2 linked regions of the Halorhodospira halophila SL1 genome follow. The protein of the gene in region 1 interacts with the protein of each later gene in a pairwise test. Links are inferred from orthologs where the notes say so. Each region holds a gene or a part of one and is shown on either strand. Other genes may lie near its edges. The genes, in order: clpB and HHAL_RS06200.

What was found.
Region 2: the proteins of clpB (region 1) and HHAL_RS06200 interact in binary tests that used the Escherichia coli proteins (3 or more experiments, as listed by UniProt). The link is inferred for Halorhodospira halophila SL1 from one-to-one orthologs.

What each region holds. Positions count from the first base shown.
Region 1 is NC_008789.1:2,444,201-2,460,894, forward strand. The notes cover bases 1,200-4,347. They hold clpB (ATP-dependent chaperone ClpB), read right to left. Parts: upstream 4,013-4,347; coding sequence 1,400-4,012; downstream 1,200-1,399. Other genes in these bases: HHAL_RS11275 (SDR family NAD(P)-dependent oxidoreductase), read left to right, coding at 1,200-1,318; HHAL_RS11285 (diguanylate cyclase), read right to left, coding at 4,116-4,347. Outside these bases: HHAL_RS11270 (transglycosylase SLT domain-containing protein), read right to left, coding at 1-360; more of HHAL_RS11275, read left to right, coding at 446-1,199; more of HHAL_RS11285, read right to left, coding at 4,348-5,402; peptidoglycan editing factor PgeF, read right to left, coding at 5,405-6,148; 23S rRNA pseudouridine(1911/1915/1917) synthase RluD, read right to left, coding at 6,141-7,082; HHAL_RS11300 (outer membrane protein assembly factor BamD), read left to right, coding at 7,151-7,912; glnB (nitrogen regulatory protein P-II), read right to left, coding at 7,936-8,274; HHAL_RS11310 (NAD+ synthase), read right to left, coding at 8,357-9,973; sucD (succinate--CoA ligase subunit alpha), read right to left, coding at 9,982-10,854; sucC (ADP-forming succinate--CoA ligase subunit beta), read right to left, coding at 10,880-12,055; HHAL_RS11325 (PP0621 family protein), read left to right, coding at 12,214-12,483; HHAL_RS13675 (pilin), read right to left, coding at 12,575-13,030; HHAL_RS11335 (RNA ligase partner protein), read left to right, coding at 13,184-13,804; HHAL_RS11340 (REP-associated tyrosine transposase), read right to left, coding at 13,765-14,250; HHAL_RS11345 (Tex family protein), read left to right, coding at 14,403-16,694. UniProt on the Escherichia coli protein: Part of a stress-induced multi-chaperone system, it is involved in the recovery of the cell from heat-induced damage, in cooperation with DnaK, DnaJ and GrpE. Acts before DnaK, in the processing of protein aggregates.
Region 2 is NC_008789.1:1,319,723-1,330,336, reverse strand. The notes cover bases 5,786-8,766. They hold HHAL_RS06200 (sulfurtransferase TusA family protein), read left to right. Parts: upstream 5,786-7,149; coding sequence 7,150-7,383; downstream 7,384-8,766. Other genes in these bases: glnA (glutamate--ammonia ligase), read left to right, coding at 7,520-8,766; HHAL_RS06205 (tRNA (5-methylaminomethyl-2-thiouridylate)-methyltransferase), read left to right, coding at 6,099-7,163; glyQ (glycine--tRNA ligase subunit alpha), read right to left, coding at 5,786-5,967. Outside these bases: gyrB (DNA topoisomerase (ATP-hydrolyzing) subunit B), read left to right, coding at 1-1,620; HHAL_RS06225 (lysophospholipid acyltransferase family protein), read right to left, coding at 1,670-2,416; gmhB (D-glycero-beta-D-manno-heptose 1,7-bisphosphate 7-phosphatase), read right to left, coding at 2,413-2,961; glyS (glycine--tRNA ligase subunit beta), read right to left, coding at 2,970-5,060; more of glyQ, read right to left, coding at 5,053-5,785; more of glnA, read left to right, coding at 8,767-8,935; glnL (nitrogen regulation protein NR(II)), read left to right, coding at 9,098-10,171; glnG (nitrogen regulation protein NR(I)), read left to right, coding at 10,164-10,614. UniProt on the Escherichia coli protein: Involved in thiosulfate metabolism.

The sequences.
Region 1 (16,694 bases):
GGTGCGGTGGGCGTCCCAGTGGCCGGCGTCCTCCCGGTACTCGCCCCAGACCGGATCCTGCGCCTGGGCGTAACCGTAGGCGGAACTCGGGCGACGCCACGGGATGAACCCGAGCAGACGCCGCCGCGGCGGGCGAGCGTCGGCGATGAACGACGACTCCTGATGGACAAAGGCCATCTGGATGGGAATCGGCGTACCCCAGCGTTCCTCGGAGCGCCGGGCGTGATCATACCACTCCGGGTTCTCCTCGAAGACGACGCAGATGTCGTTGATATCCGATGGTTGCGGGCGATGGGCACACCCGGCCAACACCAGCAGCACCGCAACCCCAAGGATCCGCAGGATTCGCCCTGGCGCCATGCCCGCCTCGCGCGACCGATCTTCAGGAAGGCGACAGGATACCCGATGTGGAGCTCGGCGCGCGCAGGCTTTAGCCTGTCGGGCCATGGACGATACGCACACTGCTCCCCGCCCCACCGTGCTGATCACCGGCTGCTCCAGCGGCATCGGCGCCGCCGCGGCACAGCACATGGCCCGGCGCGGCTGGCGGGTCTTTCCGACGGCACGCCGGCACGAGGACGTGGACCGGCTCCGTGAGGCCGGCTGGGATGACGCCCTGGCGCTGGACCTGACCGACAGCACCTCGATTGCCAGCGCGGTCCACGAGGTGGCGACGCGCACCGGCGGGCGCCTCGACGCGCTGTTCAACAACGGCGCCTACGGCCAACCGGGAGCGGTGGAGGACCTCTCCCGGGCGACCCTGCGCGAGCAACTCGAGACGAACCTGCTGGGCACCCACGAACTGACCACGCAGGTGCTGCCACTCATGCGCAGCCAGGGCCACGGGCGCATCGTGCAGAACAGCTCGGTGCTCGGCTTCATCGCCCTGCCCTACCGGGGCGCCTACGTCTGCTCGAAGTTCGCCCTGGAGGGGCTCACCGACACGCTCCGCCAGGAACTGGTCGGCAGCGGCATCCACGTCAGCCTGATTCAGCCCGGGCCGATCGCCAGCCGTTTTCGCGACAACGCCCACCGCGCCTTCCGCGCTCGCATCGACGCCGAGCACAGCGCCCACGCCCCCACCTACCAGGCCGTCGAACAGCGCCTGGCGGGCGCCGGCGCCTCGACGCCGTTCACCCTGGAGGCCGGGGCGGTGGCGGCCAAGCTGGCCCACGCCCTGGAGCATCCGCGCCCCAAGGCCCGCTACCACGTCACCGTGCCCACCCATCTGTTCGCGGCCCTCAAACGCCTCCTGCCCACCCGGTGGTTGGACCGGGTCTTGCTGGCGGCCACGGCCTCGGAACGCCGCCCCGGCTAATCCGACACGACTGTGCCCGGAGGGCCTCCTCCGGGCACAGTCCGGCACCGCTCGGGCGTGACCGCGGGCGGCGGTCGGCTCTCAGACCACCTCGCCCTCGATCACCGGCTCGCCGCGTTCGAAGCGGAACTCGCCGTCCTGCACGTCGACACGGATGCGATCGCCCTGCCCGAAGTTGCCCTGCAACATCTCCCGGGCCAGCGGGTTCTCCACCTCGTGCTGCAGGACCCGCTTGAGCGGGCGGGCACCGTAGACCGGGTCGAAGCCCGCTTCACCGATCCGGTCCAGGGCCACCTCACTGAGCTCCAGGGCCATGTCGCGCTCGGCCAGCCGCTCACTGAGATAGCGGACCTGGATGCTGGTAATGGCCCGGATCTGCTCCCGGGACAGCGGCCGGAAGACCACCACCTCGTCGATGCGGTTGATGAACTCGGGGCGGAACTGGGTCCCGACGATGTCCATCACCGAGCTCTTCATCCGCTGGTAGCTCTCCTCTTCCTCACCGGCCATGGTCTGGATGACCTCGGAGCCGAGGTTCGAGGTCATGACGATGACCGTGTTGCGGAAGTCCACGGTACGGCCGTGGCTGTCGGTCAGGCGGCCGTCGTCGAGCACCTGCAGCAGGACGTTGAACACGTCTGCGTGGGCCTTCTCCACCTCGTCGAGGAGGATCACCGAGTACGGCTTGCGCCGCACATGCTCGGTCAGGTAGCCGCCCTCCTCATAGCCGACGTACCCCGGGGGGGCGCCGATCAGCCGGGCCACGGAGTGCTTCTCCATGAACTCGGACATGTCGATGCGCACCATGGCCTCTTGGGTATCGAAGAGGAATTCAGCCAGCGCCTTGCACAGCTCGGTCTTGCCCACGCCGGTCGGACCGAGGAAGAGGAACGAGCCGTTGGGCCGATTCGGATCCGACAGCCCGGCCCGGGAGCGACGGATGGCGTTGGCCACTGCGCCGATGGCCTCGTCCTGACCAACCACTCGCTCGTGCAGCGCCTCTTCCATGCGCAGGAGCTTGTCCCGTTCGCCCTCGAGCATCTTGGAGACCGGGATGCCGGTCCACTTGGAGACCACCTCGGCGACTTCCTCCTCGGTAACCCGGTTCCGCAGCAGCTTCATGTCGTACATGTCCGCCTGGGCGGCCATGTCCAGCTGCCGCTCCAGCTCGGGGATGCGGCCGTACTGGAGTTCGGACATGCGCTGCAGGTCACCGGCCCGACGGGCGGTCTCGACCTCCTGGCGGGCGCGCTCGAGCTCCTCCTTGATCGATTGCGTGCCCTCGACGGCCGCCTTCTCGGAGTTCCAGATCTCCTCGAGGCTCTGGTACTCCTGCTCCAGCTCGCTGATCTCATCCTCGAGGGTCGCCAGCCGCTTCCGGGAGGCGTCGTCGTTTTCGTTCTTGAGTGCCTCACGCTCGATCTTCAGCTGGATCAGTCGGCGCTCAAGCCGATCCATGGACTCCGGCTTGGAGTCGATCTCCATCCGGATCCGCGACGCCGCCTCGTCGACCAGATCGATGGCCTTGTCCGGCAGGTTGCGGTCCGTGATGTAACGGTGCGACAGCGTCGCCGCCGAGACGATGGCCGGGTCGGTGATCTCGACGCCGTGGTGAACCTCGTAACGCTCCTTGAGCCCGCGCAGGATGGCCACCGTATCCTCGACGCTGGGCTCATCCACCAGCACCGTCTGGAAGCGGCGCTCCAGGGCGGCGTCCTTCTCGATGTTCTCCCGGTACTCGTTGAGGGTGGTCGCACCGATGCAGTGGAGCTCGCCCCGGGCCAGGGCCGGCTTGAGCATATTGCCGGCGTCCATGGCGCCCTCGGCCTTGCCGGCACCGACGATGGTATGGAGCTCGTCGATGAAGAGGATGATCTGCCCCTCCTGCTGGCCGAGCTCCTTGAGCAGCGCCTTGAGGCGCTCCTCGAAATCGCCGCGGTACTTGGCCCCGGCGAGCAGTGCGCCCAGATCGAGGGAGAGGACGCGCTTGTTCTTGAGGCCCTCCGGCACCTCGGCGTTGACGATGCGCTGGGCCAGGCCCTCGACGATGGCCGTCTTGCCGGTACCCGGCTCGCCGATGAGCACCGGGTTGTTCTTGGTCCGGCGCTGAAGGACCTGCACCGTGCGCCGGATCTCGTCGTCGCGGCCGATCACCGGGTCGAGCTTGCCCTGCTCAGCGCGCTCGGTCAGGTCGATGGTGTACTTCTCCAGCGCCTGGCGCTGCTCCTCCGCGTTGGGATCGTCCACAGCCTGACCGCCACGCACCTGCTCGACGGCCTGCTCCACCGGCGCCTTGGCCGCGCCGGCCTGCTCGAGGATCTGCGCCAAGCGGCTCTTGCCATCCTCGAGCACGGCGAGTATGAACAGCTCACTGGAGAGGTATTGGTCCTTGCGCTTCTGCGCCAGCTTGTCGGTGAGGTTGAGCAGGCGCCCCAGCTCGTTGGAGAGGTGCACCTCCCCGCCGGTCCCCGTGACCTGCGGCATGTGCTCCAGGGCCTCCCCGAGCTGGGAGCGGAGCTTGTTGAGGTTGACCCCGGCCTGCTGGAGCAGCGGACGAACGCCGCCGCCCTCCTGATCGAGCATGGCCATCATCAGGTGAACCGGCTCGATGAACTGGTGGTCACGGCCCACCGCCAGGCTCTGCGCCTCGGCGATGGCCATCTGGAATTTGGTGGTCAGCTTGTCCATCCGCATTGCTCTACCCCCTTGGCCGCATGTCGGGCCGACGATCCGGTTCACCGCACGTTGGCGATGGCTTGACCCTTGTCAGGATAGATGGGGCGGCGAGGATGGGTTTTCAATCCGTCTCAGGCAGGACCGCGACGCGGTTGCGCCCCTGGCGCTTGGCCTCGTACATGGCCAGATCGGCGGCTTTCAGAGCCTCCTCCACCGAGCCGCCCTCGAGCACGGCCACCCCGACGCTGGCACTGGTCGTGATGGTCTCGCCCTCATAGACCAGCTCCAGCGTCTCGATGCCGTTGCGAATCCGTTCGCCTAGGGTTCGGGCACCGGCCGTATCGATCCCCAGGGTGAGGATGTAGAACTCCTCGCCCCCAGAACGGACCAGCACGTCGGCACGCCGGACGGTATCGCGCAGCTGGTCAGCGACCCGCTTGAGCACCGTGTCACCGCCGAAGTGGCCCAGGCGGTCGTTGATCGACTTGAAGTGGTCGAGGTCCACCACCAGCGCCCCCAGCGGCTGCTGGGTGCGCCGCGCCGTCTCGCCCAGCTGCTCAGCGATCTCGTCGAGGTAGAGCCGGTTGTGCAACCCGGTCAGCGGATCCCGCCGGGCCCCTTCCCGGGCCTCGCGCAGCAGTTCCATGAGGTCCACGTTCTGATTGACGCGGACACTGAGCTCCTCTTCGAGGAAAGGGCGGGTCAGGAAGTCATCGGCCCCGGCCTTGAGCAGCCGCGCGGAGAGCAGCCCGGAGCCGTGACTGGAGACCCCGATGATCCCTAGCCGTTGCGTGGTGTGTCGACGGCGCAGCTCCCGGATCAGGGTGATGCCGTCCATCCCCGGCATGTTCTGGTCGCAGAGGACCAGCCGGATGGGGGTGTCGGTCTCGGCGTCGATCTGCTGCAGCGCCTGCTCGCCGTCGCCGGCCTCGTAGCAACAGAACCCCCAGCGGCCGAGGAGGTGGACCAGATAGGCCCGCGCCGAGCGGGAGTCGTCAACCACCAGCACCCCGATGTCGTGGTTGCGATGGATGCGATGCAGGGTGCGCAGCACGGAGTCAATGGCATCCGGGGCGTCCTTGAGGACGTAATCGCAGACGCCGGCGGCGACGAGCTGGTCGCGCAGGTCGTCTTCGATGGTGGCGGTCAGGACCACCGACGGGATCTGCCGCTCCACCAGGTCCCCGGCCACCTCGCCGTGGGGCGCATCCGGCAGATCCAGATCGAGCACCGCGGCACTGATGCGCTCCGCATGGGTGTGCAGCCACTCCCGAGCCGCTGCGCGGCTGCCGGCGACCAGCGCCCGCAGGCCCAGGGCGTCCTCGATGCGCCCGGCCAGCCAGCCGGCCACGGCACGGCTATCCTCCACCACCAGGACGCAATCGGCGACGCGCTGCTCCTCGACCATGCTCACGGCTCCTCTCGGTAGACCAGGCTTGCCATCCGGCCGGTCGGTCCATCCCGGCGATGGGAGAAGAAGCGCGCCCGATCCGTGTACGTGCACCAGCCTCCGCCGTGTACCGCGGCCACTCCGGCCGCCTGCAGGCGGCGCCGTGCCAGACGGTAGAGGTCAGCGTACCAGCGATTCGCGGCGCCGGGGATAAAACCTTCTGCAGCACCGGGATCTCGGGCGGTGAACGCCTCGACCACTTCTGGCCCCACTTCGAAAGCGGTCGGGCCGATGGCCGGCCCCAACCAAGCGTGGAGCTCAGCGGCAGGCACTGGCAGCACCGCGACCACGGCCTCGAGCACACCCCCGGCCAGACCGCGCCAACCAGCGTGGGCGGCGGCCACGACCTGAGCGTCCCGGGCGGCGAAGAGCACCGGCAGGCAGTCCGCGGTGAGCACGGCACAGACCACCCCGGCGCGGTCGGTCCAGGCCGCATCGGCTCGGACTCCGCGTGCCACCCGGTGGGCCGCGACCACCTCGGCCCCGTGGACCTGCTCGAGCCACACTGGGTCGGCCGGCAATTCGGCGCAATCGCGCAGCAGGCGGCGGTTAGCAGCCACCGCCGCGGGATCGTCCCCGGTATGCGTGGCCAGATTGAAACTCGCCCAGGGCGCAGCGCTGTGACCGCCGGAGCGCACTGTGGTCAGGGCCCGAACACCATCCGGCACGGGCCACTGCGGCGCCAGAACGGGGCACTCAGCCATGGCGCAGGACCTCCAAGAGGCGCTCCCAGTCGTCTGGCGGCGGCGCTTCCCAGTGCATCGCCTCTCCGGTGCGCGGGTGCTCAAGGCGCAGATGCCGAGCGTGCAGGGCCTGACGGCGGAAGCCGTCGAGCACGGCGCGCAGGGTCTCGCTCGCCCCCTTGGGGTAGACCGGCCGGCGCCCGTAGACGGGATCGCCCACCAACGGCAGCCGGCAGTGCGCCATGTGCACGCGGATCTGGTGGGTGCGCCCGGTTTCCAGCTCCACATCGAGCAGGGTGTGGGCCGTGAACCGCTCGGCAACGCGGTAGTGGGTCACCGCCGGACGACCGGTCTCCACCACGGCCATGCGCTTGCGGTCCCGCGGGTGACGGGCGATGGGGGCGTCCACTCGCCCCCCGGCGGTGGGGCGCCCGACGACCACCGCCTGGTAACCCCGCCCCACCGTGCGCGCCTGAAGCTGCGCCACCAGTGCGTGGTGTGCCGCATAGGTCCGGGCCACCACCAACACCCCCGAGGTCTCCTTGTCCAGCCGGTGGACGATCCCCGCACGGGGCAGCGCCTCCAGCCCGGGGTCGTAATGGAGCAGGGCGTTGACCAGGGTGCCGCCGGGGTTGCCCGCCCCCGGGTGAACCACCAGGCCCGCCGGCTTGTCCACCACCAGCAGGTGGTCGTCCTCGTAGAGCAGGCGCAACGGGATGGGTTCCGGCGCCAGCGGGGTCTCCGGTTCGGGCTCGGCGTCCACGCTGATCTGCTCACCGGCATGAACCGGATCGCGGGGCCGGCGGACCGCGCCGTCGACGGTGATCCAGCCGGCCCGGATCCACTGCTGCAAACGGCTGCGCGAATAATCGGGGAAGAGCGCCGCCAGCACCCGATCCAGGCGCTGGCCGGCCAGCCCCTCGGGTACGGCGGCTTGGTGACGGGGTCGTTCCATACGTATAGTACGAGCCTTTGCTATCGCTACAATGACGGGCCTGCACAGGCCGCGGAGTCACGGAAATCATGCACCGCATTCAGCGCTGGGCGACGATCGCCCTGGTGGCACTCCTTGCAACCGGCTGTGCCGGGACTGACCCCGACGGGGCCGCCGAGCGCAGCGTCGAGGAGCTCTATACCGACGCCCGCAGCAGCCTGAGCTCCGGGAACTATTCGCAAGCCGTGGAGCGCTTCGAGAACCTGGTGGCGCGCTACCCCTTCGGCACGCACGCCGTGCAGTCCCAGCTGATGATCATCTACGCCCACTACCTGGCCGGCCAGCATGAATCGGCCATCGCTGCAGCGGAGCGCTTCCAGCGCATGCATCCGCGCAACGAGCATGTAGCCTACGCGCTTTATATGCGCGGCGTCTCCCGGCAAGCCCAGGGGCCGGGCGGTCTGGGCGATCTGTTCAACGTCGACGCCAACCTGCGCGACCCGGAACCGAAGCGTCGCGCCTTTGCCGACTTCCGCGAACTGACCGAGCAGTACCCGGACAGCGAGTATATCGACGACGCCGTCGAGCGCATGGAACAGATCCGCGTCGCGCTGGCCGAGCACGAACTCTACGTCGGACGCTTCTACCTGGAGCGCAGCGCCTACATCGCCTCGGCCAACCGAGCGCGGACGATCATCGCCCGGTACCCCGGGACCCCGGCCGTCCCCGAGGCCATGGGCATGCTGGCCGAGTCCTACCGCCGACTCGGGCTCGACCCCCTGGACGAGGACGTAGAGCGGGCGCTGCGGGAACGCCACGAGGTGCCCGCCCCGGAGCTCGGGGGGCGGTAGGCGGCGCCCCGCCCCAACCCGGGCTAGATGGCGTTCTCGTCCTCTTCCCCGGTACGAATCCGGATCACCCGCTCGACGTTGGTGACGAAGATCTTGCCGTCACCGATCTTGCCGGTCTGGGCGGCCTGGGTGATGGCCTCGACACAACGATCCACGTCGGCGTCCGAGACCACCACCTCGAGTCGCATCTTGGGCAGGAAATCGACCACGTACTCGGCGCCCCGATACAGCTCGGTATGCCCCTTCTGACGGCCGAACCCCTTGACCTCGGTAACGGTCATGCCCGTGATCCCGATGTCCGAGAGTGCCTCACGGACGTCGTCGAGCTTGAAGGGTTTGATGATCGCCTCGACTTTCTTCATGCGAGCAGCTCCTTGGGATGGGGCGCAATGGCTCTGGGTTCAGTGTTTCGGGCTCTGGACTCCACCCTCAGGGTAGCGTGAGCTAGTCGCTGCAGCCCTGACAACCGGACCAGCCCGAGGTAATCGGATATCGGCGGTCCCGCCCGAAGGCGCGCCGGGTCACCTTGACCCCGGGGGCCGCCTGGCGGCGCTTGTACTCGTTCCGGTAGAGCAGCCGGATCACCCGGCACAGCTCCACCGCGTCCAGCCCCTCGACGCGGATCTCGTGCTCGGCGGCGTCGTCCTCCAGATACTGGCGCAGCACGGCATCAAGCACCCGATAGGGCGGCAGGCTGTCGCTGTCCCGCTGATCGGCGCGCAGTTCCGCGGTGGGCTCGCGCTCGATGATGGCGGCGGGCACGGCAGGCCCCAGGCTATTGCGGTACTCGGCCAGGCGGTAGACGTCAGTCTTGTAGACGTCCTTGAGCGGTGCGAACCCCCCGCACATATCGCCGTAGAGGGTGGCGTAACCAACCGCCAGCTCGCTCTTGTTGCCGGCGGCCAGCAGCATCAACCCCAGCTTGTTGGAGAGCGCCATCAGGCAGTTGCCCCGGATGCGCGCCTGGATGTTCTCCTCGGTAGCATCCGCCTCCCGCCCGGCGAAGAGGGGGGCCAGGGCCTGCTCGTAGTCGGCGAAGAGCGACTCGATGGGGATGCTCCGATACTCCAGCCCCAGGGCCTGGGCCGCCGCCCGGGCGTCCTCCAGGCTGCGCTCGGCGGTGTAGCGGGTGGGCATCATGACCGCCAGCACCCGATCCCCGCCCAGCGCGTCGGCGGCCACCGCGGCCACCAGCGCCGAGTCGATCCCCCCGGAGAGCCCCAACACAACGCCGGAGAAGCCGTTGCCGCGGACGTAGTCGGCGGTGGCCCGCACCAGCGCCTGGTAGACCGCCGGCGGCCCTTCGACGGCCTCGGCCTGCTCGCCGTGCAGCGCACCCCCTTGCCAGTCCAGCGCATACAGCCCGTCGGCGAAGGCCGGGGCGCGTGCGCTCAGCGCACCGGTATCGTCCAGCGCGAACGAGCCGCCGTCGTAGACCACCTCGTCGTGACCACCGACGAGGTTGGCGTAGAGCAGCGGAACCCCGGTCTCGGCCACCCGCCGAGCCGCGACCCCCTCACGCTCGGCCTGCTTGCCGTCGTGGAACGGGGAGGCGTTGATGCTGACCAGCAGCTCGGCCCCGGCCGCTGCAGCCTCGGCGGCCGGCGTCGCCGCCCAGATGTCCTCGCAGATGGCCACCCCGATGCGCCGGCCGGCGACCTCGAGCAGGCAGGGGGCATCGCCGGCACGGAAGTGGCGGTTGTCGTCGAACACGCTGTAACTCGGCAGGCAGCGCTTGTAAGCCGCCCCCACCTCGGCGCCGTCGGCCAGGGCCACGGCGGCATTGCGCACCACGCCGTGGCGGTGCAGCGGGGCCCCGACCAGGGCGGTGACGCCCGTGCACGCCGCAGCGATCCGGGCCAGCGCCCGCTCCACCGCGGCGTGGAAGTCGCTGCGCAGCAGCAGATCGTCGGGCGGATAACCGGTGACGGCCAGCTCGGGGAAGACCACCAAGTCGGCCCCGAACTCGTCCCGCGCCCGGCCGATGGCATCGATGATCCGCCGGGCGTTGTCATCCAAGGCACCGACGGGAAAGGGCAGCTGAGCGACGACGATGCGCATGGTCTGCCTCAGCCCGCCACCAGCCGCCGGATGCGCTCGCCGATCTCGGTCGGCGAGCGCACGGTGGCCACCCCGGCCGCCTCCAGGGCGGCGAACTTGTCATCCGCCGTCCCCTTGCCGCCGGAGATGATGGCCCCGGCGTGACCCATGCGCTTGCCCGGCGGCGCGGTCACCCCGGCGATGTAGGCGACCACCGGTTTGCTCATGTGGTCGCGGATGAACGTGGCGGCCTCCTCCTCGGCGCTGCCGCCGATCTCACCGACCATGACCACCCCGTCGGTGTGCGGGTCGGCCTCGAACTGCTCCAGGCAGTCGACGAACGACATCCCCTGGATCGGGTCGCCACCGATGCCGACACAGGTGGACTGCCCCAGGCCGATGTCCGTGGTCTGTTTGACCGCCTCGTAGGTCAGGGTCCCCGAGCGGGAGACGATGCCGATCCGCCCGGGCAGGTGGATGTGCCCGGGCATGATGCCGATCTTGCACGCATCCGGGGTGATGACCCCGGGGCAGTTGGGCCCGATCAGCGCCACGTCTTCGCCCCGCAGGGCCTCCTTGACGTGCAGCATGTCCAGCACCGGGATGCCCTCGGTGATGCAGGCGATCACCCGGATCCCGGCGTCGGCGGCCTCGAGGATGGCGTCGGCGGCGAAGGGGGCCGGGACGTAGATCACCGAGGCGTCGGCGCCGGTCGCTGCGACCGCCTCGCGGACGGTATTGAACAGCGGGCGATCCAGGTGGGTGCCGCCGCCCCGCCCCGGGGTCACGCCGCCGACCACCTGTGTGCCGTAGGCGATGGCCTGCTCCGCGTGGAAGGTCCCCTGCTTGCCGGTGAACCCCTGCACGAGCACCCGGGTGCTCTGGTCGACGAGAATGCTCATGTTCTGCTCCTCTCTTGCCTGGGGCTCAGGCCACCTGACCGGCGATATCGACAATCTTGGCGGCGGCATCCGCCAAGTCGTCGGCGGGGATGAGGTCGAGCCCGCTGTCGGCGAGGATCTGCTTGCCCTGCTCGACGTTGGTGCCCTCCAGCCGGACGACGACGGGGACCTCCACCCCGACGTCCTGCACCGCGGCCACGATGCCCTCGGCGATCATGTCGCAGCGGACGATCCCGCCGAAGATGTTCACCAGGATGCCCTCCACCGAGGGGCTGGAGAGGATGATCTTGAAGGCCTCGGCCACCCGCTCGGCGTTCGTACCGCCGCCGACATCGAGGAAGTTGGCCGGGGCCCCGCCGTGGAGCTTGATCACGTCCATGGTGGCCATGGCCAGACCGGCCCCGTTGACCATGCAGCCGATGTTGCCGTCCAGGGTGATGTAGTTGAGGTTGTGCTCGGCGGCCCGGACCTCGGTCTCGTCCTCCTGGGTGAGGTCGCGCATGTCCTGGATCTGCGACTGCCGGCCGATCTCCACGGCGTTGTCGTCCACGGTCACCTTGGCATCCAGGGCCAGCAGCCGGCCCTCCCCGGTGACGATCAGCGGGTTGATCTCGACCAGCGACAGATCGCGCTCCAGGAACAGGCGGTAGAGCCCCTGCATCATCCGCGTCAGATCCCCCACCTGGGCCTTGTCGAGGCCCAGGGCGAACCCCAGCTGACGGCACTGGTACGGCTGCAGCCCGGCGGCCGGATGGACCCGCACGGTGTGGATGCGCTCGGGCTCGCTGGCCGCCACCTCCTCGATATCCATACCGCCGGCGGCCGAGACCATGAAGACCACCCGCTGGCTGGCCCGGTCGACCAGGGCGCCCAGGTAGAGTTCGCGGGCGATCTCCAGACCCTCTTCGACCAGCAGGGCGTGGATCGGCTGCCCGCGCCCATCGGTCTGGTGGGTGACCAACCGCTCGCCCAGCAGCGAGTCGGCGTAGCGCTCGATCTCGTCGCCCTCCTGGATCACCCGGACGCCACCGGCCTTGCCGCGCCCCCCGGCGTGGACCTGGGCCTTGACCACCCAGGCCGAGCCACCGAGCCGCTCGGCAGCGGCACGGGCCTCGGCGCTGGAGCGCGCCACATACCCGCGGGGGATGGCGATCCCCGCCTCGGTGAAGAGGTGCTTGGCCTGGAACTCATGAAGATTCATTGAACAGCTCCTCCCATGGGGTCGCGGTCGCCGGGCGGTCGATTATAGTGGTTCAGCGGCCGGCGCTTTTCAAAACCGTCCGGCCGTGCCAATTTGGTTGGCCGCGCGCCCGGGCCTCGAAGCCCGAGGGCTCAAGGTAATCACGGAAGCGCACGTGCATGCTAGGCCAGATCCTTCTTGTCATCCTGATCATCCTTGCCTGGATCGGGGCACGCAGCCTGCTCCAGAAGCGCCTGCGTCAAGATAGCGAGGAACGCGGCCAGACCGGCAGCTCCGGCGAGTCCGCACATACCGAGGAGATGGTGCGCTGCGCGCGATGCGGCGTCTTCTTGCCGCGCTCCGCCGCTTACCCCCGGGAGGGCGTCTACTTCTGCTCGCCGGAGCACCGGCAGCTCGGGCGGGACGAGCCCCCAGTCCGCCCCCGGTAGAAAGGCGCGCCGGGGCGTCCCAGAGCCCCCGGCACACCCCACCAAGCGCGACCCCGTACAGGAGGAGCCGGCTCGGCTCAGTTGGAGCCGATCATTCGGCGCACAGGCCGGTGGCCACATGCGCCAGGTCGTCGGGGAGATCACACGACCACGCCCCGCCCTCGTCCCATTCCGCGCCCGTAAAGGTCACGCTCTGACCGGCCAGTTCAGCGTTGACCCCCTGAGTCGCGAAGGTCATCTGCACCTCGACGTCGCCAGCATTGGTCTGCACCTCGATGTCGTTGATGTAGTCACCGCCGTCCCCCACCTGCTCCTCGATCCAATCCGAATTGACCCCTTCGGCGCCGCGGAGGTGGACCTCGGACTCCACGGCGGTGCGCACCCCACCGAACAGGGTCAACGCCTCGGTGAACTGGGTGCGAGCGACGTAGCTCTGGTACTGGGGGACCGCGATGGCCGCCAGCATGGCGATGATGGCCACCACGATCATCAGCTCGATCAGGGTGAAGGCGGCGCAGCGCCAGCGCCGCCGGATACACGTGTTCATGGCTCACCTCCCTGTGAGACCCGAAACGGAATGACTTGTGACACTGTGCTCCGGCTACGCCCGCGGCGGGTCGCGGAGGCCCGGGCTGATGGTCATCAAGCCGCGCAGGTTGTAACGTGCCGGAAGACACCCTGCCACGACGGGCCCGGAGCCATGCGCCGATTCGTGCTCGATACCAGCGTCTTCACCAACCCGGACGTCTACCTGCGCTTCGACGAAGAGCCGATGCAGGCCATCTCGGTCTTCCTCGGGCTGGCACGCCGCGCCGACGCCGAGTTCTACATGCCCGGACCGGTCTATCAGGAACTGTGCAACCTGCGCTCGATGGATCTGATCGGTGCCGAATTCGAGACCGAGGTCTACATCCGCTCGCCCCGGCGCTTCTCCATGACCATCCCCTCGGAGGTGCTCTACGAGTTCATCGAGGAGGTGCGCACCCGCATCCAGCGGGGCCTGCGCATCGCCGAGGAACACGCCCGGCAGGCGGGTCAGGCGGAGTCGCTGCCGCCGGAGCTGATCACCCAGCTGCGCGAGCGCTACCGCGAGGCCATGCGCCGCGGCATCCTCGATTCCCGCGAGGATATCGATGTGGTCCTGCTCGCCTACGAGCTGGACGCCACGCTGGTCTCCGCCGATGAGGGGATGCGCAAGTTCGCCGAACGCATCGGCATCAAGCTGGTCAACCCGCGCTACCTGCGCGGGGTGATGCAGAACCTGGCCGGCGACGACCCCGGTCACGCGCCCCCCTGCGGGCCGGACCAGCCCGCCGGGTAGAGCCCGGCGGCCAGGCAGCGCCGGTAGGAGCTGTAGCGCCACCCCTCGGGCCGGCCGACCAGCCCGCGGCGGACCGGCTCCCAGTGGATGTGGTCCAGCGCCTCCCGCCACGCCTCCGGATCCACGTCCCACCACGCCACGCCGGGCCGCCACAGCCGCCCGCGGGGCAGCCCGGGCCAGTGGCGCAGATGCCGGGTACAGTGGGCCTTGGCCGCCTGCCAGCGGGGGCGCGGATCGGGGTCATCCGGGGGCAGCCGCCACAGGCCGTGGACGGCATCGGGCAGGACCACGGCGGCATCCCAGACCAGCGGCCGGCGCCGGGCCACTTGCCGAAAAGCGGTCCGCAGCCGCTGCACGGCCTCCGGCCGGGCCAGCCAGGGATGGCGGCCGTGCGTGGTCAGGCAGAAGCGGACACACCGCCCCTGCGGGGACACCTCCTGGTGCATGCGCGCTCCTCCCTGAACGCGTCGCGCCCCTTTATCGTGCCAGGCCGCCAACGGCTGTCAATCGGCCGGGGCACAGCGGCGCGCGGCGCTGGCAGCCGGCAACGGCTCGGTTATCATGGCGCCTTTTCCACGGCACCGAGGTTTCACGAAAGATGGTCAGTGAGTCGATCCCGCAGCGCATCGCCCAGGAGCTGGGCGTGGGCAACCGGCAAGTCGAGGCCGCCATCGAGCTGCTCGACGGGGGCGCCACGGTCCCCTTCATCGCCCGCTACCGCAAGGAGGTCACCGGCGGCCTCGACGACAGCCAGCTCCGCTCGCTCGAGGAACGGCTGACCTACCTGCGTGAGCTCGACGAGCGCAAGGAGACGGTGCTCAAGGCCATCGACGAACAGGGCAAGCTCACCGACGAGCTGGCCGAGGCCATCCGGACCGCCGAGACCAAGACCCGGGTCGAGGACCTCTACCGCCCCTACCAGAAGAAGCGCCGCACCAAGGCGCAGATCGCCCGCGAGGCCGGGCTGGAGCCCCTCGCCGACACCCTCCTCGCCGACCCGAGCCAGGTCCCCGAGGAGGCGGCGGCGCCCTACGTCACCGGACCCGCCGAGGAAGGGCAGGAGACCCCGGCCGTGGCCGATGTCGAGGCCGCCCTCGACGGCGCGCGGCAGATCCTCATGGAGCGCTTCGCCGAGGATGCCGACCTGCTTGAGGAACTGCGCGACTACGGCTGGCGCAAGGGCTATCTGGTCAGCCGCGTGGCCGAGGGCAAAGAGAAGGACGGCGCCCGCTTCCGCGACTACTTCGAGCACGCCGAGCCGCTGCGCAAGATCCCCTCCCACCGCGCCCTGGCCATGCTCCGCGGGCAGAGCGAGGAGATCCTGCGCCTGGAGATCGCCTGGTCCGACGCCGAGGCCCGCGGCGAGAGCGACGAGCGCAGCGTCGGTGAGGCGGCCATCGCCCGGCGGTTCGCCATCGCCGACCACGGCCGACCGGCCGACGCCTGGCTGGCGCGCACCGTTCGCCTGGCCTGGCGGGCGAAACTCTCCACCCACCTCGACCTGGCCCTCAAGCGCCAGCTGCGCGAGCAGTCCGAAGAGGAAGCCATCCGCGTCTTCGGCGCCAATCTGGAGGATCTGCTGCTGGCGGCGCCGGCCGGCCCCAGGCCGACCATCGGCCTCGATCCGGGGCTGCGCACCGGGGTCAAGGTCGCGGTCATCGACGCCACCGGGGCCGTGGTCGATACCGCCACGATCCACCCCTTCACCAGCCGCAACAAAGACCCCGAGGGATCGCTCAAGAGCCTCGCTGACCTGGCCCGCAAGCACGAGGTGGGGCTGGTGGCCATCGGCAACGGCACCGCCTCCCGCGAGACCGACGCCCTGGTCGGTGAGCTGATCAAGCGCCACCCGGAGCTGGGCCTCCACAAGGTGGTGGTCTCGGAGGCCGGCGCCTCGGTCTACTCCGCCTCCGAGCACGCCTCGCGAGAACTCCCCGAGCTGGACGTCTCCCTGCGCGGCGCGGTCTCCATCGCCCGACGCCTGCAGGACCCCCTGGCCGAGCTGGTGAAGATCGAGCCCAAGTCCATCGGCGTCGGTCAGTACCAGCACGACGTCAATCAGAGCCACCTCGGGCGAAAGCTCGATGCGGTCGTGGAGGACTGCGTCAACGCCGTCGGCGTGGACGCCAACACCGCCTCGGCGCCGCTGCTCGCCCGCGTCTCCGGCCTCGGCCCGGGCCTGGCCGAGAAGATCGTCCAGCACCGCTTCGACAACGGCCGCTTCCGCACGCGCAAGGATCTCCAGGGGGTCCCGCGACTCGGCCCCAAGGCCTTTGAACAGGCCGCCGGCTTCCTGCGCATCCCCCAGGGCGACAACCCGCTGGACGCCTCCGCCGTCCACCCGGAGGCGTACCCGGTGGTCGAGCGGATCTGCGCCGAGACCGGCCGGAGCGTGGCCGATCTGATCGGCGACGAGGGCTTCCTCGGCGGCCTCGACCCGAAGGCGTACACCGACGAGCGCTTCGGCGAGCCCACGGTGCGCGACATCCTCGGCGAGCTCGCCAAACCGGGCCGGGACCCGCGCCCCGAGTTCCGTACCGCCGCCTTCCGCGAAGGGGTGGAGAAAATCCAGGATCTGGAACCGGGCATGGTCCTCGAGGGCACGGTGACCAACGTCGCCAACTTCGGCGCCTTCGTCGATATCGGGGTCCACCAGGACGGGCTGGTGCACATCTCCGCCCTCGCCCACGAATTCGTCCGCGACCCGCGCGACAAGGTCCGCACCGGGGACGTCGTCCAGGTCAAGGTCATGGAAGTCGACCTGGAGCGCCAGCGGATCGGCCTGTCCATGCGCCTCGACGACGACCCCAACGCCCAGGCCGAGGGGGGCCGCAAGGGGGCCAATGGCAAGGGCGCCTCGGCCGCCCGGGGCAAGGGCGATGGCTCCGGC
Region 2 (10,614 bases), 1.1 Mb from region 1 along the record:
ATCTTCTGTTTCACCAACAACATCCCGCAGCGTGACGGCGGCACTCACCTGGCCGGGTTCCGCGGCGCCCTCACCCGCACGGTCAATGGCTATCTCGAGGCCGAGGGGTATCTCAAGAAGCTCAAGTCGACGCCCAGCGGCGAGGACGTGCGCGAGGGGCTGACCGCTGTGGTCTCGGTCAAGGCCCCGGATCCCAAGTTCTCCTCGCAGACCAAAGACAAGCTCGTCTCCTCCGAGGTCAAGGGCATCGTCGAGTCGCTCCTCTCCGAGTCGCTGCAGACATTCCTTGCAGAACACCCGCCGGAGGCCCGCGCCATCGCCGAGCGCGTCATCCAGGCCAGCCGGGCCCGCGAGGCCGCGCGCAAGGCCCGGGAGATGACCCGGCGCAAGGACGCGCTGGATATCGCCGGCCTACCGGGCAAGCTGGCCGACTGTCAGGAGCGCGATCCGGCTAAGTCGGAGATCTACCTGGTCGAGGGCGACTCCGCCGGCGGTTCTGCCAAGCAGGGGCGCGATCGCCGTACCCAGGCGATCCTCCCGCTCAAGGGCAAGATCCTCAACGTCGAGAAGGCGCGATTCGACAAGATGCTCTCCTCGGCGGAGGTCGGCACCCTCATCACCGCGCTCGGCTGCGGCATCGGCCGTGACGACTTCGATCCGGACAAGCTCCGCTACCACCGGATCATCATCATGACCGACGCCGATGTGGACGGCTCCCACATCCGCACCCTGCTCCTGACCTTCTTCTACCGGCAGATGCGCGAGCTGGTCGAGCGCGGCAACGTTTATATCGCCCAGCCACCGCTCTACAAGATCAAGCGCGGCAAACAGGAACACTACGTCAAGGATGAACGCGAGCTGACCGAGTATCTCCTGGAGCTCGCCCTGGACGGCTCAGCCTTGCACCCTGGCGGGGGCGCACCTCCGATCAGCGGCGAGGCTCTCGGTCGGCTGGCACGCCGCTACTACGAGGCCATGGAGCTCATCGAGCATGTCTCGCGGCGCTGGGACTCGGCGATCCTCGAGCAGATGACCACGCTGGCGCCGCGTACCGAGGACGACATCACCGACGCCCAGGCCATGCAGGCGTGGTTCGATCAACTGGTGCAGCAGGTCGAAGCCGCCACGGATGCCAGCATGCGCTATCGGGTGACGGTCCAGCGCGGCCCGGATGGGGGCTTCCAGGAGGCCATCGTGACCCGGCGTCGCCACGGTCTGGATCAGGAGTACCGCTTCAATCCGCAGTTCTTCCTGTCGGCGGAGTACGACACCCTGAAGGCCCTGGCCTCGCTGCTGGACGGCCTCCTCCACGAAGGGGCCGAGGTGGTTCGCGGCGAACGCCGTCGGCCGGTTACCAGCCTGCGCGAGGCGGTGGAATGGCTGATGGAGGAGGCCAAGCGCGGGCAGACCATCCAGCGCTACAAGGGTCTGGGTGAGATGAATCCGGATCAGCTTTGGGAGACCACCATGAACCCGGAGACCCGCCGGCTCCTGCGGGTGACCATCGACGATGCGGTGGCCGCCGACGAGATCTTCACCACGCTGATGGGGGATCATGTCGAGCCGCGGCGCGATTTCATCGAGCGCAACGCGCTGGCGGTCTCCAACCTCGACGTCTGATCCCGATGCCCCTCCGGACCGGCGGTCGCTCCGGAGGGGCCGCCGCCGGTTACCGGGCCGCTGGGCGGCTCTCCAGCTCCGCCATCCGCGCCTCGATCCACGCCTCGACCTCCGTGGTCACCTCCTCCGCGCTGCGGCCCTCGGTGGCGACCGGCGGGCCGACATGGACCTGGATCTGTCCAGCCCGCCGCAACGGGCTGTTCCGGCCCCAGAAGCGACCGGCATTGTGGGCGACGGGCACCACCGGGACACCGGCGCGGATCGCCAGCTGTGCCCCGCCGCTACGGTAGCGGCCCTTCTGTCCCGGGGGCACGCGCGTCCCCTCTGGAAAGACCACGACCCAGCGGCCCCGTTGCAGGCGGTCGGTCCCCTGTTCGATCACTTGTTGCCGTGCGGTCCCCCGCGCCTTGCGGTCGATGGCGATGGGCTCAAGCAGCCGCAGCCCCCAGCCGAAGAAGGGGATGCGCATCAGCGACTCCTTGAGCACCCACGTCTGCGGCGAGAACCACTGGAGCAGCGCTAGCGTCTCCCAAGCCGACTGGTGCTTGGCCATAACGACGGCGGCGTGGTCGGGGCGGTTCTCCAGGCCGTGGACCCGGTAGTCGAGCCCGCAAAGCCAGCGCGCCGACTCGATCACCAGCCGTCCCCAGGCGGTCAGAAAGCGATAGCGGAGTCGGTAGCCCAGCGGGTAGGTCAGCATGCCCAGTATTGCCCACAGCGGTGCCGTCAGGGCCATGAGCCCCAGGTGCAGTGCGCTGCCAACCCATTCGCGCGGGGTACCGCCCTTGACCTTCATGCCCCTTCTCCCTCCTCGAGTAGCGCTGCCACAGCCGCCGCTAGATCAGCGTGGACCTCCGTCCCCGGAGGTAGGCCCGCACGGGCGAGCGTACCCTCGCCCTTACCAGTGCGCACCAGCACCGGCCGCGCCCCCACCGCCGCGGCGGCCTCCAAGTCCCGGGCCGAGTCGCCGATCACCGGGACCCCCTGCAACGGTTCGCCGAGACGATCGGCCAGCTCTCGGTAGAGCCCCGGAGCTGGCTTGCGGCAGGTGCAGCCGTCGTCCGGGCCGTGGGGACAATAGGCGAGCGCGTCGATGCGTCCGCCCCGGGCGGCGACGGTCCGCTCCAGCTTGTCGTGAATCGCCGCCAGCGTCTCTGCGTTGAACAATCCCCGAGCCAGCCCCGACTGGTTGGTGGCGATGGCCACCCGCCAGCCGGCCCGGGTCAGCCGGGCCATGGCCTCGATGCTGCCCGGGATGGGCACCCACTCCTGCGGGCTGCGGATGAAGGCGTCGGAGTCGTGGTTGATAACCCCATCCCGATCGAGGATGACCCACGGCATGGCGGCGCTCAGCCCGGCAGGTGGGAGAGGTCCGCCACGGCGCGGAAGGCGTGACGGACGGCTCCGAGGAGTTCCAGCCGGCGTTGGCGGACAGCTTCATCCTCGGCCATCACCATAACGTCGGTGAAGAAGCGGTCCACCGGCCCGTGCAACTCTGCCAGCGCCGTGAGGGCGGCATCGTATTCGCCGCGGTCGATCCGAGGACCTGCCACCGACCACGCCTCGCGCAGCGCCTCGGCCAGTGCCCGCTCGGCGGCCTCGCCGTCCGCCTCGACGGCCTCGGGCCGGGTCTGCGGGTCGACCTCGGCACGGCGCAGGATGTTGCCAATGCGCTTATTCGCCTCCCCGAGCGTCTGCGCCTCGCTGCGCTCGCGGAACGTCGAGCACGCCACCAGGCGGCGGTGGAAATCGAGGGGCGACGACGGAGCCACCGCTGCCACCGCTTCGAAGACCTCGGCGGCGTAGCCGCGCTCGGCATAGTAGCCGCGCAGCCGCTCGTGACAGAAAGCGGCAACCTGTTCGGCGATGCCTTCGGTGCTCACGCCGCACTCGTCGGCGATCATCCCGGCTGCGGTATCGAGGAATTCGCGCAGCGACAGATCGTGGCCGCCCTCGATCAGGCAGCGCAGCAGACCGATGGCGGCCCGCCGCAGCCCGAACGGGTCCTTGTCCGCCGAGGGGGCGCCGTCGGCGGCGAAGATCCCGACCAGCGTATCGATGCGATCGGCGATACTGACCGCCTGCCCCTCCGGAGTCTCAGGCAGTGCATCCCCGGCGTAGGCCGGTCGATAGTGGGCGGCGATGGCCGCAGCCACCGCGTCGCCCTCGCCGTCGGCGCGGGCGTAGTGACCGCCCATGATCCCCTGTAGCTCGGGAAATTCGTCGACCATCTCGGTGACCAGATCGCACTTGGCTAGCAATCCGGCCCGGCGGGCTGCCTCAACGTCCGCCCCGATCCGTTCGGTCACCAAGCCTGCCAGGCGGCTGATCCGCTGGCTGCGCGCGTGCAGATCGCCCAGGCTACGGTGGAAGACCACCTGACGCAGCTGCTCGAGCCGTTCGCCCAAGGCCAGGCGGCGATCCTGCTGCCAGAAGAACTCGGCGTCGGCCAGGCGCGGACGGATCACGCGCTCGTTACCGTGACGGACCTGCTGGGGATCTTGGCTCTCGATGTTGGCGACGGTGATGAAGCGCGCCAGCAGCTGGCCGTCGGTGCCGCGGACGGGAAAGCAGCGCTGGTGGCCCTGCATGCTGGAGATCAGCGCCTCCTCGGGGATCTTCAGGAAGCGTTGGTCGAAGTCGCCGGAGAGTGCCACCGGCCACTCGACCAGCCCGGTGACCTCGTCGAACAGTGCCTCCTCGCCCACCGGCACGCCGCCGGCACGCTCTGCCTCCTGGCGGACGCCGGTCTCGACGCGGCGCCGGCGTTCGACAAAGTCAGCCACCACATGTCCCTGCTCCTCCAGAAGCCGCTCGTAGGCGCCCGGCTCAGGGATCTCGATGCCCCTGCGGCCGCGTCCGTGGAAGCGGTGCCCGTAGGTGATCCGCCCGGTGGGGATGCCGAGGATGGTACCGGGGATCACCTGTTCACCGAGCAGGGCCACTGTCCAGTGCACGGGGCGCACGAACTCCACCTCACCGCTACCCCAGCGCATGCGCTTAGGGATCGGGAGCCGGCCTAGCGCTGCCTCCACCAGCCCGGGGAGGATCGTCTCGGTGGCCTCGCCGGGCTGGACCCCCCGCCATACCAGACGCGGGCCCTTGTCGGTCTCCACGCTGTCGAGCGCATCGACATCGACGCCGCAGGAGCGGGCGAACCCCTCGGCGGCCTTGGTGGCCTGCCCTGCGGCGTCGTAAGCGGCCTCGACCTTGGGCCCGAGACGCTCGATCTGTTCATCGGCCTGGCGGGTGTCCACGCCCTCGAACCGCACGGCCAGCCGGCGCGGCGTGGCGAATGCCTGAACGCCCACGGGCTGCAGGCGCTGCTCCTCGAGCGCGCTGGCCAGGTCGTTCCGGAAGGCGATCATCAGCCGCTGCAGGGCCTTGGGGGGCAGCTCCTCGGTCCCGATCTCGATGAGCAGGGGGCGGCGTTCAGCCATGGGTGGACTCCTTATCCTGCAGCAGCGGAAAGCCAAGTTCCTCGCGCGACTGGTAGTAGCCCTGCGCCACGGTGCGGGCCAGATTGCGTACCCGCAGGATGTAGCCCTGGCGCTCGGTGACCGAGATGGCGCCCCGCGCGTCGAGCAGGTTAAACGTGTGCGAGGCCTTGAGGACCTGCTCGTAGGCTGGCAGCGGCAGGCCCTCCTCGACGAGGCGTCGGCACTCCTGTTCCTGGTGTCCGAACGCCGCAAGCAGGGCCTCCACCGGCGCCTGCTCGAAGTTGTACGCCGACTGCTCGCGTTCGTTCTGCAGGAAGACGTCGCCGTAGGTCACCGGTCCCGCGTCGGTGTGCGTCCAGACCAGGTCGTAGACGCTCTCCACGTTCTGCAGGTACATGGCGATGCGCTCCAGCCCGTAGGTGATCTCGCCCATCACCGGCCGGCAGTCGAGCCCGCCCACCTGCTGGAAGTAGGTGAACTGGCTGATCTCCATGCCGTTGAGCCACACCTCCCAGCCCAGGCCCCAGGCGCCCAGGGTGGGGGACTCCCAGTCGTCCTCGACGAAGCGGATGTCGTGGATCTGTGGATCGATGCCAAGCTGCTCCAGGGAGCCCAGGTAGCGCTCCTGGAAATCCGCCGGCGATGGCTTGAGCACCACCTGGAATTGGTAGTAGTGCTGCAGGCGGTTGGGGTTGTCGCCGTAGCGCCCGTCGGTGGGCCGGCGTGACGGCTGGACATAGGCAGCGTGCCAGGGCTCCGGGCCCACGGCGCGCAGGAAGGTTGCCGGGTGGAAGGTCCCGGCGCCCACCTCGATGTCCAGCGGCTGCAATACCACACAGCCCTGCCGGGCCCAGTACTGCTGTAGGTTGAGGATGAGTTCCTGAAAGTCCCGCGGTAACTCGGCCAAGCTCGCCTCCGTTGGTCCCGTCGGCTCTGTGCGCAGTAGCGGCGCAGTATAGCGATCTGTGCCGGGCACTTGCACGGGCTCAACGGCGGGTTTGGTAGAATTTCGCTTCCATTCCGATACAACCGCGTGTCATGCCCGAGCAACCGAAAGCCGTCGCACTCATCTCCGGGGGTCTCGACTCCATGCTGGCCGCCCGCGTGGTCCAGGATCAGGGCGTGCATGTGGAGGGGATCAATTTCTACACCGGCTTCTGCGTCGAGGGACACACCCACGCCATCCGCGGCAAGGACCAGGATCGCCCCAAACGCAACAACGCGCTGTGGGTGGCCGAGCAGCTGGGCATGCCGCTGCACATCGTCGATGTCATCGAGGAGTACAAGGAGGTCCTGACCAATCCCCGCTATGGTTATGGCGCCAACCTCAACCCTTGCCTCGATTGCAAGGTCTTCATGGTGGGCAAGGCCCGCGAGTGGATCCAGGCCAACGGCTTCGACTTCATCGTCACCGGTGAGGTCATCGGTCAGCGGCCCAAATCACAGACGCGGGACAAGCTGCCGGTGATCACCCGCGATGCCCAGGTCGAAGACCTCCTTCTGCGTCCGCTTTCGGCGAAACTCCTCGAGCCGACCCGCCCCGAGCGCGAGGGTTGGGTGGACCGTGAGCGCCTCTATGAGTTGCACGGTCGGTCGCGGAAGCCGCAGTTCGCGCTGGCGCGCAGCCTGGGGCTCGAGAGTTGGGCGCAGCCTGCCGGCGGCTGCTGTTTCCTTACTGACGCTTCCTACTCGGCCAAGCTCGCCGATCTGTGGCAGGCGCGCGGCGCTCGGGCCTACGATCTGGACGACATCATGCTCCTCAAGGTCGGGCGGCATCTGCGCCCGCGCGAGCACTTCAAGCTGATCATTGCCCGCGAAGCCGGAGAGACCCGCTTCCTGCAGGGCTATAAGCGCTCCTACCCGCATCTGCGCACCATTAGCCACGGTGGGCCGGTGGCATTGATCGACGGCCCCGTGGACGACCACGACCTGGAACTGGCCGCCCGTCTGGTGGCTCGCTACTCCTCCGGCCGCAACGCCGAGCAGGTGGATCTGGAATTCGAGGATACGGACGGCCAGGTACGAGCGCTCTCGGTGCCGCCCATGGCGACCGATAGCGTTCCCGACGCGTGGTATGTGGGAGGCGCCCATGGCGACGACTGAAGAACTCGACTGCCGCCATCTCCTTTGCCCCCTGCCTGTGATTCGCACCCAGGCGCAGGTGGCTCGGCTAAGCGTCGGCGACGAGCTCGAGGTGGTGGTTACGGACCCCGGGGCCCTGGAGGATATCCCTGCCTGGTGCCGGGTCCATGGCCACGAGGTCGTGGGTGCCCGCGAGACGGGCGATGAGCATCGGATTCGCATCCGCGTCGGCGGTTCGTGACCACTGCGCGGGCGCAGCGTCACGCCGCGGGTGCGTTGGGCCGCGAAATGCCCCACAATAAGTCGCGGCTGCGGGGCTTTGCACCTTCCCGGCGCACGCTCCGCCCAATTGATTCCTTTGCAGAGGCTGTGAGCTTATGGCGCGTACCGGAGAAGATGTCCTCAAGCTGATCGAGGACGAAGACGTCAAATTCGTCGACCTTCGCTTTACTGACACCCGCGGCAAGGAGATGCACGTGACCTTGCCGGCCTCCCAGGTCGACGAGGATCTGTTCGAACACGGCTCCATGTTCGACGGCTCCTCGATCCAGGGCTGGAAGGGGATCCAGGAGTCGGACATGATCATGCTCCCCGATCCCGACTCCGCCACCCTCGACCCCTTCTACGATGAACCCACCCTGAATCTGGTCTGCGACATCCTCGAGCCGAGCACCCTGCAGGGCTACGACCGGGATCCGCGTTCGGTGGCCCGGCGCGCCGAGGCATACCTGGCCTCCACCGGCGTGGGTGACACCGCCCTGTTCGGTCCCGAGCCGGAGTTCTTCGTCTTCGACGACGTCCGCTGGGGCGCCGACATGAGCGGGACCTTCTACAAGATCGACTCCGAAGAGGCCGGCTGGAACTCCGAGCGGGTCTACAAAGACGGCAACATCGGCCACCGCCCCGGTGTGAAGGGCGGCTACTTCCCGGTACCGCCGGTAGACTCGCTGCACGACATCCGTGCCGCCATGTGCCAGGCGATGGAGGAGATGGGCCTGGAGCCGGAGGTCCACCACCACGAGGTGGCGACCGCTGGGCAGTGCGAGATCGGCGTGGCTGCTCGCACCCTGGTCAAGAAGGCCGACGAGCTGCAGACGCTCAAGTACTGCGTGCACAACGTCGCCCACGCCTACGGCAAGACCGCCACCTTCATGCCCAAGCCGCTGGTGGGCGACAACGGCAGCGGCATGCACGTGCACCAGTCGGTCTCCAAGGGCGGTAACAACATCTTCGCCGGGGACCAGTACGGCGGGCTCTCCGAGGAGGCGCTCTACTACATCGGCGGCATCATCAAGCACGCCAAGGCGATCAACGCCTTCGCCAACGCCTCCACCAACAGCTACAAGCGCCTGGTGCCCGGCTTCGAGGCGCCGGTGCTGCTCGCCTACTCGGCGCGCAATCGCTCCGCCTCGGTGCGGGTGCCCTATGTGGCCAACCCCAAGGCGCGGCGGATCGAGGTCCGCTTCCCGGATCCCACAGGCAACCCGTACCTGACCTTCGCCGCCATGCTGATGGCCGGTCTCGATGGCATCCGCAACAAGATCCACCCCGGCGAGGCGATGGACAAGGACCTCTACGACCTGCCGCCGGAGGAGGAGAAGGAGATCCCCAAGGTCGCCTTCCAGCTCGACGAGGCGCTCGAGGCCCTGGACAACGACCGCGAGTTCCTCAAGCAGGGCGGAGTCTTCTCCGACGACCTGATTGACGCGTACATCCAATTGAAGATGGACGACGTCACGCGCCTGCGCATGACCACCCATCCGGTGGAGTTCGACATGTACTACAGCGTCTAAACCCTTCGGGGCGGATGCTGTGTACAGGGGGCGGGGCCGGCTGGCTGCCGCCCCTTTTTATTGCATTGCACCCGGATGGTGCAGTCACCGTACGCCTGCGCGTGCATCCGACCGCGCCCATCGGGGGTGTCGGGGTGGCCCGGGCTTTGCACAGGGATGGACATGGAAGATCACGAGCGCGACCCATCGCAGATCCTCGAGGAGCTGACGACCGCCGTCCTGCTGGTGGATGACCGGGTGCGTATCCTCCACGTCAACCACGCCGCCGAGACGCTGTTCCGGGTCAGTAGCCGACAGGTGGTGGGCCAGACCCTGGGGACGGCACTGCGCGGGGCGGAACTGCTCGAAGAGCTCATCCGCCAGACCCAGCGTACCGGCGGGGCCTACACCCAGCGCGAACGTCGCCTTCCGGTCCGCGGCGATCGCCCGGTGACCGTCGACTGCACCATCACCCCGGTCTCCGCCAAACGGGTGCTGATCGAGATCGCCGAGGTGGACCGTCACGCCCGTATTACCCGCGAACAGCACCTGCTGTCACAGAATCGTGCCGTACAGGAGCTGATCCGCGGACTGGCCCACGAGATCAAGAACCCGCTCGGCGGCCTGCGCGGCGCGGCGCAGTTGCTGGAGGCCGAGCTCCCGGAGCGCGACCAGCGCGAGTACACCCAGGTCATTATCCGCGAGGCGGACCGCCTGCAGCAGCTGGTGGACGCCCTGCTCGGTCCCAATGCGCCGGCCCGTGAGGAGCCGGTCAACATCCATGAGGTCCTCGAGCGCGTCCGTTCGCTGGTCATCGCCGAGGATGCCGAAGGCCGCGCAGAGGCGCCAGCGGTGGCGCTCCAGCGCGACTACGATCCGAGCATCCCGCCGGTCACCGCCGAGCACAATCACCTGGTCCAGGCGGTGCTCAACCTGGTGCGCAACGCCCGTCAGGCCACCGGGCCAGGGGGGACCATCACCCTGCGTACGCGCACCCAGCGTCAGTTCACCATCGCCGACAAGCCCCACCGCCTGGTGGCCCGCATCGACATCATCGACGACGGGCCGGGGATCCCCCTCGATCAGCAGGAGCAGATCTTCTATCCGATGGTCACCTCGCGCCCCGAGGGTACCGGTTTGGGACTGCCCATTGCGCAGAGCCTGGTCAGCCGCCTCGGTGGCCTGATTGAGTGCGTCAGCGAACCGGGGCGCACGGTGTTCACCATCTGGTTACCCATGGAGACGGAAAATGACTGAGGCCGAATCGCAGGTATGGGTGGTGGACGATGACCGGTCCATCCGCTGGGTGCTGGAGAAGGCGCTGCGCCGCTCCGGCCACGGTGTCCGCACCTTCGAGAGCGGCGATGCGGCGCTGGAGGCGCTGCGCCGGGAAGAGCCCGATGTACTGATCACCGATCTGCGCATGCCGGGGCTGGGCGGTCACGATCTGCTCCAGCAAGTCCAGGCGTCCACGCCGCAACTGCCGGTGATCGTGATCACCGCCTATTCGGATCTCGATGCGGCGGTTAGCTCCTACGAGGGCGGCGCCTTCGAGTACCTCCCCAAGCCCTTCGATGTGGACGAGGCGGTGGATCTGGCGGGCCGGGCCATCGCCAGTCGGCGCAAGGGCGCCGCGGCGGAAGCCGCGGGGGGAGGCTCCGCCGATATCCTCGGTGAGGCGCCGGCCATGCAGGAGGTGT